One region of the Streptomyces sp. NPDC096193 genome, then DNA from elsewhere that is predicted to be linked to it. Evidence: riboswitches for the same ligand, from Rfam matches in the RefSeq annotation. Region 1 holds a riboswitch; each other region holds the start of a gene.

Evidence for each region. A riboswitch is a leader RNA that binds a small molecule or an ion and turns the genes downstream of it on or off. The one in region 1 is predicted to bind cobalamin.
Region 2: linked by a shared signal. The riboswitch ahead of ABTX78_RS34865 (ABC transporter substrate-binding protein) and the one ahead of ABTX78_RS35320 (ribonucleoside-diphosphate reductase subunit alpha) in region 1 are both predicted to bind cobalamin.
Region 3: linked by a shared signal. The riboswitch ahead of metE (5-methyltetrahydropteroyltriglutamate--homocysteine S-methyltransferase) and the one ahead of ABTX78_RS35320 (ribonucleoside-diphosphate reductase subunit alpha) in region 1 are both predicted to bind cobalamin.

What each region holds. Positions count from the first base shown of each region.
Region 1 is NZ_JBEOSJ010000049.1:1,849-5,114, forward strand. It holds gene ABTX78_RS35320 (ribonucleoside-diphosphate reductase subunit alpha) at 1-1,684, opposite strand, end outside; cobalamin riboswitch at 1,827-1,957, opposite strand; gene ABTX78_RS35325 (YbdD/YjiX family protein) at 2,162-2,368, opposite strand; gene ABTX78_RS35330 (carbon starvation CstA family protein) at 2,365-3,266, opposite strand, start outside.
Region 2 is NZ_JBEOSJ010000045.1:15,530-18,795, forward strand. It holds partial or broken gene ABTX78_RS34855 (ferric reductase-like transmembrane domain-containing protein) at 1-105, opposite strand, end outside; partial or broken gene ABTX78_RS34860 (ABC transporter ATP-binding protein) at 194-805, shown strand; cobalamin riboswitch at 817-1,022, shown strand; gene ABTX78_RS34865 (ABC transporter substrate-binding protein) at 1,249-2,484, shown strand; gene ABTX78_RS34870 (FecCD family ABC transporter permease) at 2,535-3,266, shown strand, end outside.
Region 3 is NZ_JBEOSJ010000001.1:154,603-157,868, forward strand. It holds gene ABTX78_RS00740 (serine hydrolase) at 1-197, shown strand, start outside; partial or broken gene ABTX78_RS00745 (AfsR/SARP family transcriptional regulator) at 295-662, shown strand; cobalamin riboswitch at 1,018-1,243, shown strand; gene metE (5-methyltetrahydropteroyltriglutamate--homocysteine S-methyltransferase) at 1,397-3,266, shown strand, end outside.

The DNA of each region.
Region 1 (3,266 bases):
GCGGGCCGTTGCGCTCGGCGAGGTCGGCGGACGCCTCGTAAGCGGCGAGCATGATGCGCTCCGCGATGCGGGTCGACAGGGCGCGGGCGGCGGGGGAGTCGAACGGCAGCCGCAGCTTGAAGAAGACGTCCTGCAGACCCATCGCGCCGAGGCCCACCGGACGCCACTTGGCGTTGGAGCGGCCCGCCTGCTCGGTCGGGTAGAAGTTGATGTCGACGACGCGGTCGAGGAAGGTGACGGCGGTCCGGACGGCCTCGTCCAGGCGCTCCCAGTCGATCCCCTCGCCGGCGCCGTCCGCCGTCACGAACGCGCCGAGGTTCACCGAGCCGAGGTTGCAGACGGCCGTCTCACCGTCGTCCGTCACCTCCAGGATCTCGGTGCACAGGTTCGACGAGTGCACGGTGTGGCCGGGCTCGGCGGTCTGGTTGGCCGTGCGGTTGGAGGAGTCCTTGAAGGTCATCCAGCCGTTGCCGGTCTGCGCGAGCGTGCGCATCATCCGGCCGTACAGCTCACGCGCCGGCATGGTCTTGCGGGCCAGACCCTTCGCCTCGGCGTCGCGGTACGCCGCGTCGAACGCGTCGCCCCACAGGTCGACGAGCTCGGGCACGTCGGCCGGCGAGAAGAGCGACCAGGAGGCGTCGGCGTCGACACGGCGCATGAACTCGTCGGGAATCCAGTGCGCGAGGTTCAGATTGTGCGTACGCCGGGCGTCCTCGCCGGTGTTGTCGCGCAGCTCCAGGAACTCCTCGATGTCCGCGTGCCAGGTCTCCAGGTAGACGGCGGCCGCGCCCTTGCGGCGTCCGCCCTGGTTCACCGCCGCGACCGAGGCGTCGAGGGTCTTCAGGAACGGCACGATGCCGTTGGAGTGGCCGTTGGTGCCCCGGATCAGGGAACCGCGGGCGCGGATGCGGGAGTACGACAGTCCGATGCCGCCGGCGTGCTTGGAGAGCCGGGCGACCTGGTGGTACCGGTCGTAGATCGAGTCCAGCTCGTCCGCCGGCGAGTCCAGCAGATAGCAGGAGGACATCTGCGGGTGGCGGGTGCCGGAGTTGAACAGCGTGGGGGAGGAGGGGAGGTAGTCGAGGCGGCTCATCAGGCCGTAGAGGTCCGCCACCTCGTCCAGCGCGCGGACGCTGTCGTCCTCGGCGAGGCCGCAGGCGACCCGCAGCATGAAGTGCTGGGGCGTCTCGATCACCTGACGGGTGATCGGGTGCCGGAGCAGATAGCGGCTGTAGAGGGTGCGCAGACCGAAGTAGCCGAAACGGTCGTCCGCCTCGGTGTCGATCAGGGCGTCCAGGCGGTCCGTGTGCAGCGTGACGAACGCGGCGGTCCGGTCGGCGATCAGCCCCTGGGTGTGCCCGACAGCGACGGAGGCGGAGAAGGACACCGCGCCCTGGCCCGACGCCTCTTCGGCGATCGTCCGCGTCAACAGACGGGCGGCGAGCCGGGAGTAGGCGGGGTCCTCGGAGATCAGACCCGCGGCGGCGTCGGTGGCGAGGCCACGGAGCTCGGCCGTGTCCGAACCGGCGTGCCGGCCCCGCAGCGCGGCGGCGGCGACGCGGCCGGGGTCGGTGTCGGGCAGATCGGCGGTGAGGTCGGTCAGGATCCGCAGCAGTGCGGTCCCGGGGCCGTCCTCCAGCTGCTCGGAGATGCCTGCTGCCGGATCGGCTGGCGCGATGGTCACGTGGTGCTCTCCCTCGCTCGGCTCTGGGCCGTCGGGGGGAGGCGGGGCCGCCGGGCAGTACACGCCCAGGGCAGGGCAGCACTCCGTACGGCGTCCACCGGCCCAACCGCGAGGCCCGGACGTCTCGGCACCCGGATCGGTCGAACCGGGCGCACCGTCGGCAGGTCTTCGGACTCTCGGGTACGACAAAGCGCACCACATCACACCGTTGCGGGACAGTTCCGGATTCGCACCGGATTCCCCTGCGGCGACAGCGAGGTCGAGCATACATGTGGGGGCCGCCAGTTGCCGCACCCCCCACATGTTGTGTCGGGCGCCGCGCGGGAGTTGCGGCATAGCGCCGGTGATCCCGGCCCGGTGCGGCCCTTGGGGCGCCCCGGCGCGGGCCCGGTCGGGGCCCGTGGTCGCACGGTTTCACGGCGAAGGGCCGCCGCGTTCCGGGGGGAACGCGGCGGCCCTTCGGGGTCCTTCAGTCGTTCAGCAGCAGCGGAAGCCCTCGCGCGGATCGGCTTCGCGTGCGTCCGTACGGCTGCGCTCGAAAGCGCGGCGGCTCATCACGTCGGCGTCCGGGTCGCAGCCGCGGGTGTGGGCGACGTACCGGTCGTAGGCCGATTCGCCGGTGAACTCCCGGACGTACCACCGGATCCGGCCGAAGACGTGGCGGGCCCTCGACGTGGTGCTCATGCCGAACCGCTCCCTGCGGGAACGTTCTCCTCCGCGGCTGCCATCTCGGCCTTCTCCTCCTTGGTGGGGATCAGTCCGGCCGGTGCGACGATCTTCGACTCGGTGTACGGAACCTCGGACAACTTCACGCTCTCCGGCCGGCGGATGGCGTTGTAGCAGACCCGTCCCGCGTCCGCGATGACGACGATGATGAGGATCGCGAACAGGGCCGAGAGCACCCCGTCCACCGTGGAGTTGGTCACCACGGTCTGCATGTCGTCCATGGTCTTGGCGGGAGGCAGCACCTTGCCGTCGTCGATGGCCGACTGGTAGACGTCCCGCTGGGTGAAGAAGCCCACCCGCGGGTCGCCGGAGAAGACCTTCTGCCAGCTCGCGGTGAGTGTGACAGCGGCGTCCCAGGCGAGCGGTACGGCGGTCACCCAGGCCCACTTGAGCCGTCCGGACTTCACCAGCAACGTGGTGCAGACGGCGAGTGCCACGGCGGCCAGCAGCTGGTTGGCGATTCCGAACAGCGGGAAGAGCTGGTTGATGCCGCCCAGCGGGTCGTGCACGCCGACCCAGAGGAAGTAGCCCCAGGCGCCGACGACGATCGCGCTGGCGACCCAGACGCCCGGCCGCCAGCTGACCTGGCGGAACGGCTTGTAGACGTTGCCGAGCATGTCCTGGAGCATAAAGCGCCCGACCCGGGTGCCGGCGTCCACCGTGGTGAGGATGAACAGCGCCTCGAACATGATGGCGAAGTGGTACCAGAAGGCCTTCATCCCGGCGCCGCCCACGACGGACGAGAAGATGTCCGACATACCGAGAGCGAACGTCGGAGCGCCGCCGGTCCGCGACAGCAGAGTGGCCTCCTCGACGTCCTTCGCCGCCTGCGCCAGTTGGTCGGGCGTGATGGAGA
Region 2 (3,266 bases), on a different contig from region 1:
CGGTGCCCGCAGGCCGGCACGCAGGACGACGCGGTTGGCCGGACTCCTGTCGCGGGCGGGCGGCGCCGTGGTGTCGTCGTCCCCCGGCGTCGTCCCTGACAGCATCCTGGGCCTTCCGGGGCACGGGATATTGATGGGCGGTGCGCGCGTGTGGTCGGAGGAACCAGTGTGACCGAGGTGGCCCGGTGATACCGAGGGCACCGACGCGTGGACCTGCCCGTACGCCGGCTCACCAGGACGGTGGCGGCGGTCGTCCAGGAATCGGGCGCAGGCTTCGACCTCTCCGTACGCGAGGTCGTCGCCATGGGCCGCACCCCCACACACACAAACAGCTGCTCGACGGCAACACCCCCGAGGACGCCGACCTGATCGAGTCGGCCCTCGACGCGGTCGATGCCACCGGCCTGGCCCACCGCCCCTTCGACCGGCTCTCCGGCGCGGAACGCCAACGCGTCCTCATCGCCCGTGCCCTCGCCCAGCAGCCGTCCCTCCTCGTCCTGGACGAACCGACCAACCACCTTGACGTCCGCCACCAGTTGAACGTCCTCGGCACCCTGCGTCAGCTGCCCGCGACCGTCGTGGTAGCCCTGCACGACCTCAACCTCGCCGCGTACTACTGCGACCGCCTGTACGTGCAGAGCGACGCCAAGGGCACCGCCTCGGGCCCGCCCGCCGACATCCTCACGCCCGAACTGCTCGCCGAGGTTGCGGCGTCACGAGCGAGGTCTCCATCCATCCGCGCACGGGCGCACCGCAGGTGACCTTCCTCCCCAGGGAGTGCCGCACCCCCACCTCGTGTGGCTGAACGCACAGAGGAGGGTCTGGCCGGGCGACGGCTCCTTCTGCGATGCTTCCGTCCGACAAGCGACGGCGGAACGAGGAAGCCGGTGAGATTCCGGCACGGTACCGCCACTGTGTAGGGGGAGCGACTCCACCCATGGCCACCGCCCCGTGCGGGGTGGGAAGGCCGGAGAAGCCGTGATCCCGAGTCAGGAGACTCACGCCGTCGCACCTCGATGTACGGGGCGGATTTCCCCAGGAGAGGCGGTGGCACTCGTGTGCCTGCGTATGTGCGGGGTCGGCCTGGCGCCGCCCTTGGCCCGTCCGGGCCTTCCTGTCCGGCTTGACGCAGGGGTTCGTTCCCCCAGGTCCTGACGGTCTCCTCCCTCAGCGGTTCCTTCCCCGTACGCCGCATCCGCGCGCCGGAACGCCGGTACGCGCTGCCCACGCACGCCACCAGGAGTCACCTTGTCCGTACGATCCGTCATGCCCGGGCGCCGTCAGGCCGCCGCGGCGGCCTTCCTCGCCGTCGCCCTCACACTCACCGCATGCGGTGGCGACGCCGGCACGACCACCAACACCCAGGCCCAGGCTCAGGGTGAGGGCTGCATCGCGGGCTTCGACCCGGCCAAGGACTACTTCCCGGTCAAGTCGACGGTGAAGCACGCCGAGAACTTCACGCTGCGGTACGAGAAGAGCTATCAGGTCCTCACCGTCAAGGAGCCCTTCCCCAAGGGCAAGCCCGAGTCGTACGTGCTGGTCAAGTGCGGTGCGCCGAAGCCGAAGCTGACGGGTGATCTGGCGTCCGCGCAGCAGGTCACCGTACCCGTCAAGAGCCTGTACTCCGCCTCGACGACCCACCTGCCGCTGCTGACCGAGACCGGCACCCTGGACGTGCTGACCGGTGTCGCGAGCGCCACGGCCATCTCGTCCGCCGAGGTGCTCGAGCGGGTGAAGGCGGGCAAGGTCACCGAGTACGCCAAGGACCACACCCTCGACGCCGAGGCGGTCATCGGCGCCAAGCCGGACGTACTCATGACCCAGGGCACCGACGACCCGCAGTACCCGAAGCTGCGTCAGGCGGGCGTCGCCGTGGTCGCCAACGCCGAGTGGCTGGAGGCCAGTCCGCTCGGGCGCGCCGAGTGGGTCAAGGCAATGGCCGCGCTCACCGGGGCGGAGAAGCGTGCCGGCGAGGTGTTCGAAGCCATCGAGGGCGACTACCGCAAGGTCGCCGAGAAGGGCGCGCAGGCGGCCAAGGCGGGCAAGCCCGTCGAGGTCCTGCCCGGCACGATGTACCAGGGCACGTGGTCCATGCCCGCCGGCGGAAGCTACGCCGCCCAGCTGATCAAGGACGCGGGCGGCACCTTCCCGTGGGCCGGCGAGGTGGGCACCGGTGGCCTCCAGCTGAACTTCGAGGCCGTGTACGCCAAGGGCGGCCAGGCCCTGATCTGGATCGCCGACCAGCAGTGGAAGTCCACCGCCGACGCCGTGAAGGCCGACAGCCGGTACGGGCAGTTGAAGGCCGTCTCCGGCGGAGCGGTGTGGACGAACCAGAAGGCGCTCGGTCCCGGCGGCGGCAACGACTACTTCGAGCGCGGCGTGCTGCGCCCGGACCTGGTCCTGGCAGACCTGTTCGCGCTGATGCACCCAGAGCAGGCGAAGTGGCACACCTTCACCTTCTACCAGCCGGTGCCCACGGCGTGACGACTCATCAGGCAAACACGTCGGCCCCGGTAGTCGACACCCCGCGGCCCGTGCGGCGGCGCCTCGTCGTCGTCCTCGCCCTGGCGGCCGGGACCGCCGTGCTGTTCGTCCTCGCCCTCGCGACCGGTTCCCATCCGGTGCCGGTCGCGGAGGTGGTGCGGGTCCTGTTCGGCGGCGCCGCCGAGGATCCGCGCTGGACGGTGATCGTCGAGCAGGTCCGGCTGCCGCGTGCGCTGACCGCCGCCGCCGTCGGCGCCGCGCTCGCGGTGGCCGGCGTACAGATGCAGACCCTGTTCCGCAACGCGCTGGCCGACCCGTTCTCCCTGGGCGTGAGTTCGGGCGCCAGCATGGGTGTCGCCGCCGTGGTCGTCGGCACGGGCGGGGTGGCCGGGAGCTTCACCGGAGACCTGGCCGGGCTGGGACGGGTGGGCATCGTGCTGGCCGCCTCGCTCGGCGCCGCCGCCGTACTCGCCCTCGTCCTCCTCCTGTCGCGATGGGTGCGGTCGGCCGTCACCCTCCTCGTCATCGGCGTCATGATCGGCTCGGCGGCCACCGCCGTGGTCGGCGTGATGCTCGTCTACGCCCGGCCCGAACGCGCCCAGCAGTTCGTCATGTGGGGCATGGGCAGCTTCGGCGCCACCACCTGGCCCGACCTCCAGGTCATGCTGCCCGTCATCGGCGCCGGACTGCTGACCGCCCTGCTGACCGCCAAACGCCTCAACGCCCTGCTGCTCGGGGAGGACTACGCCCGCACCATGGGCCTGAACGTACGGCGCAGCCGC
Region 3 (3,266 bases), on a different contig from region 1:
GCTGGGCTCTGAAGAACGGCTGGCTCCAGCGCACCAAGACCGGCTTGTGGGACATCAACAGCGTGGGACGCGTGACCATCGACGGACGCAGATATCTGATCGCCGTGCTCTCCGACGGCCATGCGTCGATGGAGTCCGGGATCGCGCTGGTCGAGAAGACGGCGAAGGAGGCGATCGCGACGGTACGGGGACGGTAGGTCCCAGGTGGTTCCATGACGCCGCGACGGCCGCACCTCGGCCCCAACAGGGGCCCAACCGGGCGCTGGTGGCCCGCCGTCACTTCGGACGGGCTGGATCCGGTCGGCCGGGGGCGTTGGCCAGTCTGCACCGGTCACCACCGACCTGACCCTGCTGCCACGTGTCGCCTATCGCGGGCAGGAGGTCACAGCGCCCCGGCTGCGCGGCCTGCTCGCACTGCTCGCCGGCGACCTCCGTACGGGCTGCAACACCGAGCGGCTCGTGGCGGGGCTGTGGCCGGCCGAGTTGCCGGAGCGGCCGGGAAAGGCGGTGCAGGTCCTCGTGTCCAGGGCGCGGGCGCAGCTGGGCGCCGCGTCCTGGCGAGCACACCGACCGGATATCGGCTCGCCCTGGCCGAGGATCAGGTCGACAGTTCCGCCCTGCTCTTGCATGCCGCCGCCGGTGCGGACCGGGCGAGGGCCGGGAGCGACGGCCTGGTGGTGACCCGCTCGGTGGAGCTACGTGCTCCCGGACCGGTCGAGCGGGCCGTCGGCAAGGTCGTTGAACGTGCCCTGCTCCTGGTGCCCCGCCGCCGCGATCCTGCCCAGCGTGCTGTTCAGCCCCTCCGTCCGGGCCGTTGCACCCGCGCACCGACTGGAAGCCGGCGGACTGCGTGAACTCTTTCGTCGACCCGTTCACCTGCTCCCTCAGCTACCCGAGCGTCTTGGTACTCCGGTGCCCTCGGCCTGAGCGCCCCCGGCGGCTCCATCGGTACGCCCGCACGCCGTGGATCGCCGTCCGGATGACGAGCGGTGGTGTCGGTGTGGCCCGCGGGGCTCTAGGCTGACGAGTGCAGCTGGTTCGCCGTGCCTGCCAGGTATGTGCGTCGCAAGAGGGAACCCGGTGGGAATCCGGGACTGCCCCGCAGCGGTGAGCGGGAACGACCGCCGTCATACGCACTGGGTCCGGTACGGGCCTGGGAAGCGACGGCCAGTAGGTGTCCGCCGGGAGATGTCCGGCAGGCGTGCCCGTGAGTCCGAAGACCTGCCCGCTGTCCGCGCACGACCGATCGTGCGCGGATATCCGGTGACCTCGAGGGCGGGTCGGCGTGCATACCGGCGGGCACGTGCGTCAGCGACGCACCACCTCCTCCGTCCGGTCTGTGCTCCCTTCGCCTTCACCCTCGCCGGGTGACAGGAAACTCGCGAAGGAGAGTTCAGTGACAGCGAAGCCCGCAGCCGCGGCAGCACGGTCCACCGTTCACGGATACCCCCGTCAGGGGCCGAACCGTGAACTGAAGAAAGCCATCGAGGGCTACTGGAAGGGCCGGGTCTCCGCAGCGGCCCTGGAAGAGACCGCCCGGGACCTGCGTCGTTCGAACTGGCAGCACCTGGCCGAGGCCGGGATCCACGAGGTCCCGACCGGTGATTTCTCGTACTACGACCACGTGCTCGACACCAGCGTGATGGTCGGCGCCCTGCCCTCGCGCCACCGCGCAGCCGTCGAGGCGGACGCCCTGGCCGGGTACTTCGCCATGGCGCGCGGCACCCAGGACATCGCCCCGCTCGAGATGACCAAGTGGTTCGACACCAACTACCACTATCTCGTCCCCGAACTGGGGCCCGGCACCGTCTTCACCGCCGACTCCACCAAGCAGGTCACCGAACTGAAGGAGGCACTGGCCCTCGGTCACACGGCCCGGCCGGTGCTGGTCGGCCCGATCACCTATCTTCTGCTGGCCAAGCCCGCCCCCGGCGTGGCGCCCGGTTTTGATCCCCTGACCCTGCTCGACCGGCTGCTGCCGGTGTACGCGGAGGTACTCGCCGACCTGCGCGCGGCCGGGGCCGACTGGGTGCAGCTGGACGAGCCCGCGCTGGTCCAGGACCGTACGCCCGCCGAACTGAACGCCGCTGAACGCGCCTACCGCGACCTCGGCACCCTCACCAACCGGCCCAAGCTGCTGGTGGCCTCGTACTTCGACCGGCTCGGCGAGGCACTGCCGGTGCTCGCCAAGGCTCCCGTGGACGGCCTGGCACTCGACTTCACCGATGCCGCAGGGGCGGACCTCGGCGCCCTGGCCGCAGTCGGCGGGCTGCCCGGCAAGCGCCTGGTCGCGGGCGTCGTCAACGGTCGCAACATCTGGATCAACGACTTCGAGAAGTCGCTGTCCATCCTCGGCACGCTGCTCGGCCTCGCCGACCGGGTCGACGTGGCCTCCTCCTGCTCGCTGCTGCACGTCCCGCTGGACAGTGCCGCGGAGCGCGACATCGACCCGCAGATCCACCGGTGGCTCGCCTTCGCCCGGCAGAAGACCTCCGAGATCGTCACCCTCGCGAGGGGCCTGGGTCAGGGGGCCGACACCATCGCGGCCGAACTCGCCGCCAACCGCGCCGACCTGACCTCCCGCGCCGGCTCCGCCCTCACCCGCGACCCGGCGGTGCGTGCCCGGGTGGCCGGGGTGACGGACGCCGACGGTCGCCGCTCGCAGCCGTACGCCGAACGTGCCGCGACCCAGCGTGCCCACCTCGGCCTGCCCCTGCTGCCCACTACCACGATCGGCTCGTTCCCGCAGACCACCGAACTGCGCACCGCGCGCGCCGACCTGCGGCGCGGACGGATCGACACGGCTGCCTACGAGGAGCGGATCAAGGCCGAGATCCAGGAGGTGATCGCCTTCCAGGAGAAGACCGGCATCGACGTCCTGGTCCACGGCGAGCCCGAACGCAACGACATGGTGCAGTACTTCGCCGAGCAGCTCACCGGCTACCTGGCCACCCGGCACGGCTGGGTCCAGTCCTACGGCACGCGATACGTCCGGCCGCCGATCCTCGCGGGTGACATCTCGCGCCCCGAGCCGATGACGGTTCAGTGGACCTCGTACGCCCAGTCCCTGACCAGCCGGCCGGTCAAGGGCATGCTCACGGGACCCGTCACCATGCTCGCCTGGTCCTTCGTCCGCGACGACCAGCCGCTCGGGGACACCGCGCGCCAGGTCGCTCTCGCCCTGCGCGACGAGGTGAACGACTTGGAGGCCGCCGGGAGTTCGGTGATCCAGGTCGACGAGCCGGCCCTGCGGGAGACCCTTCCGC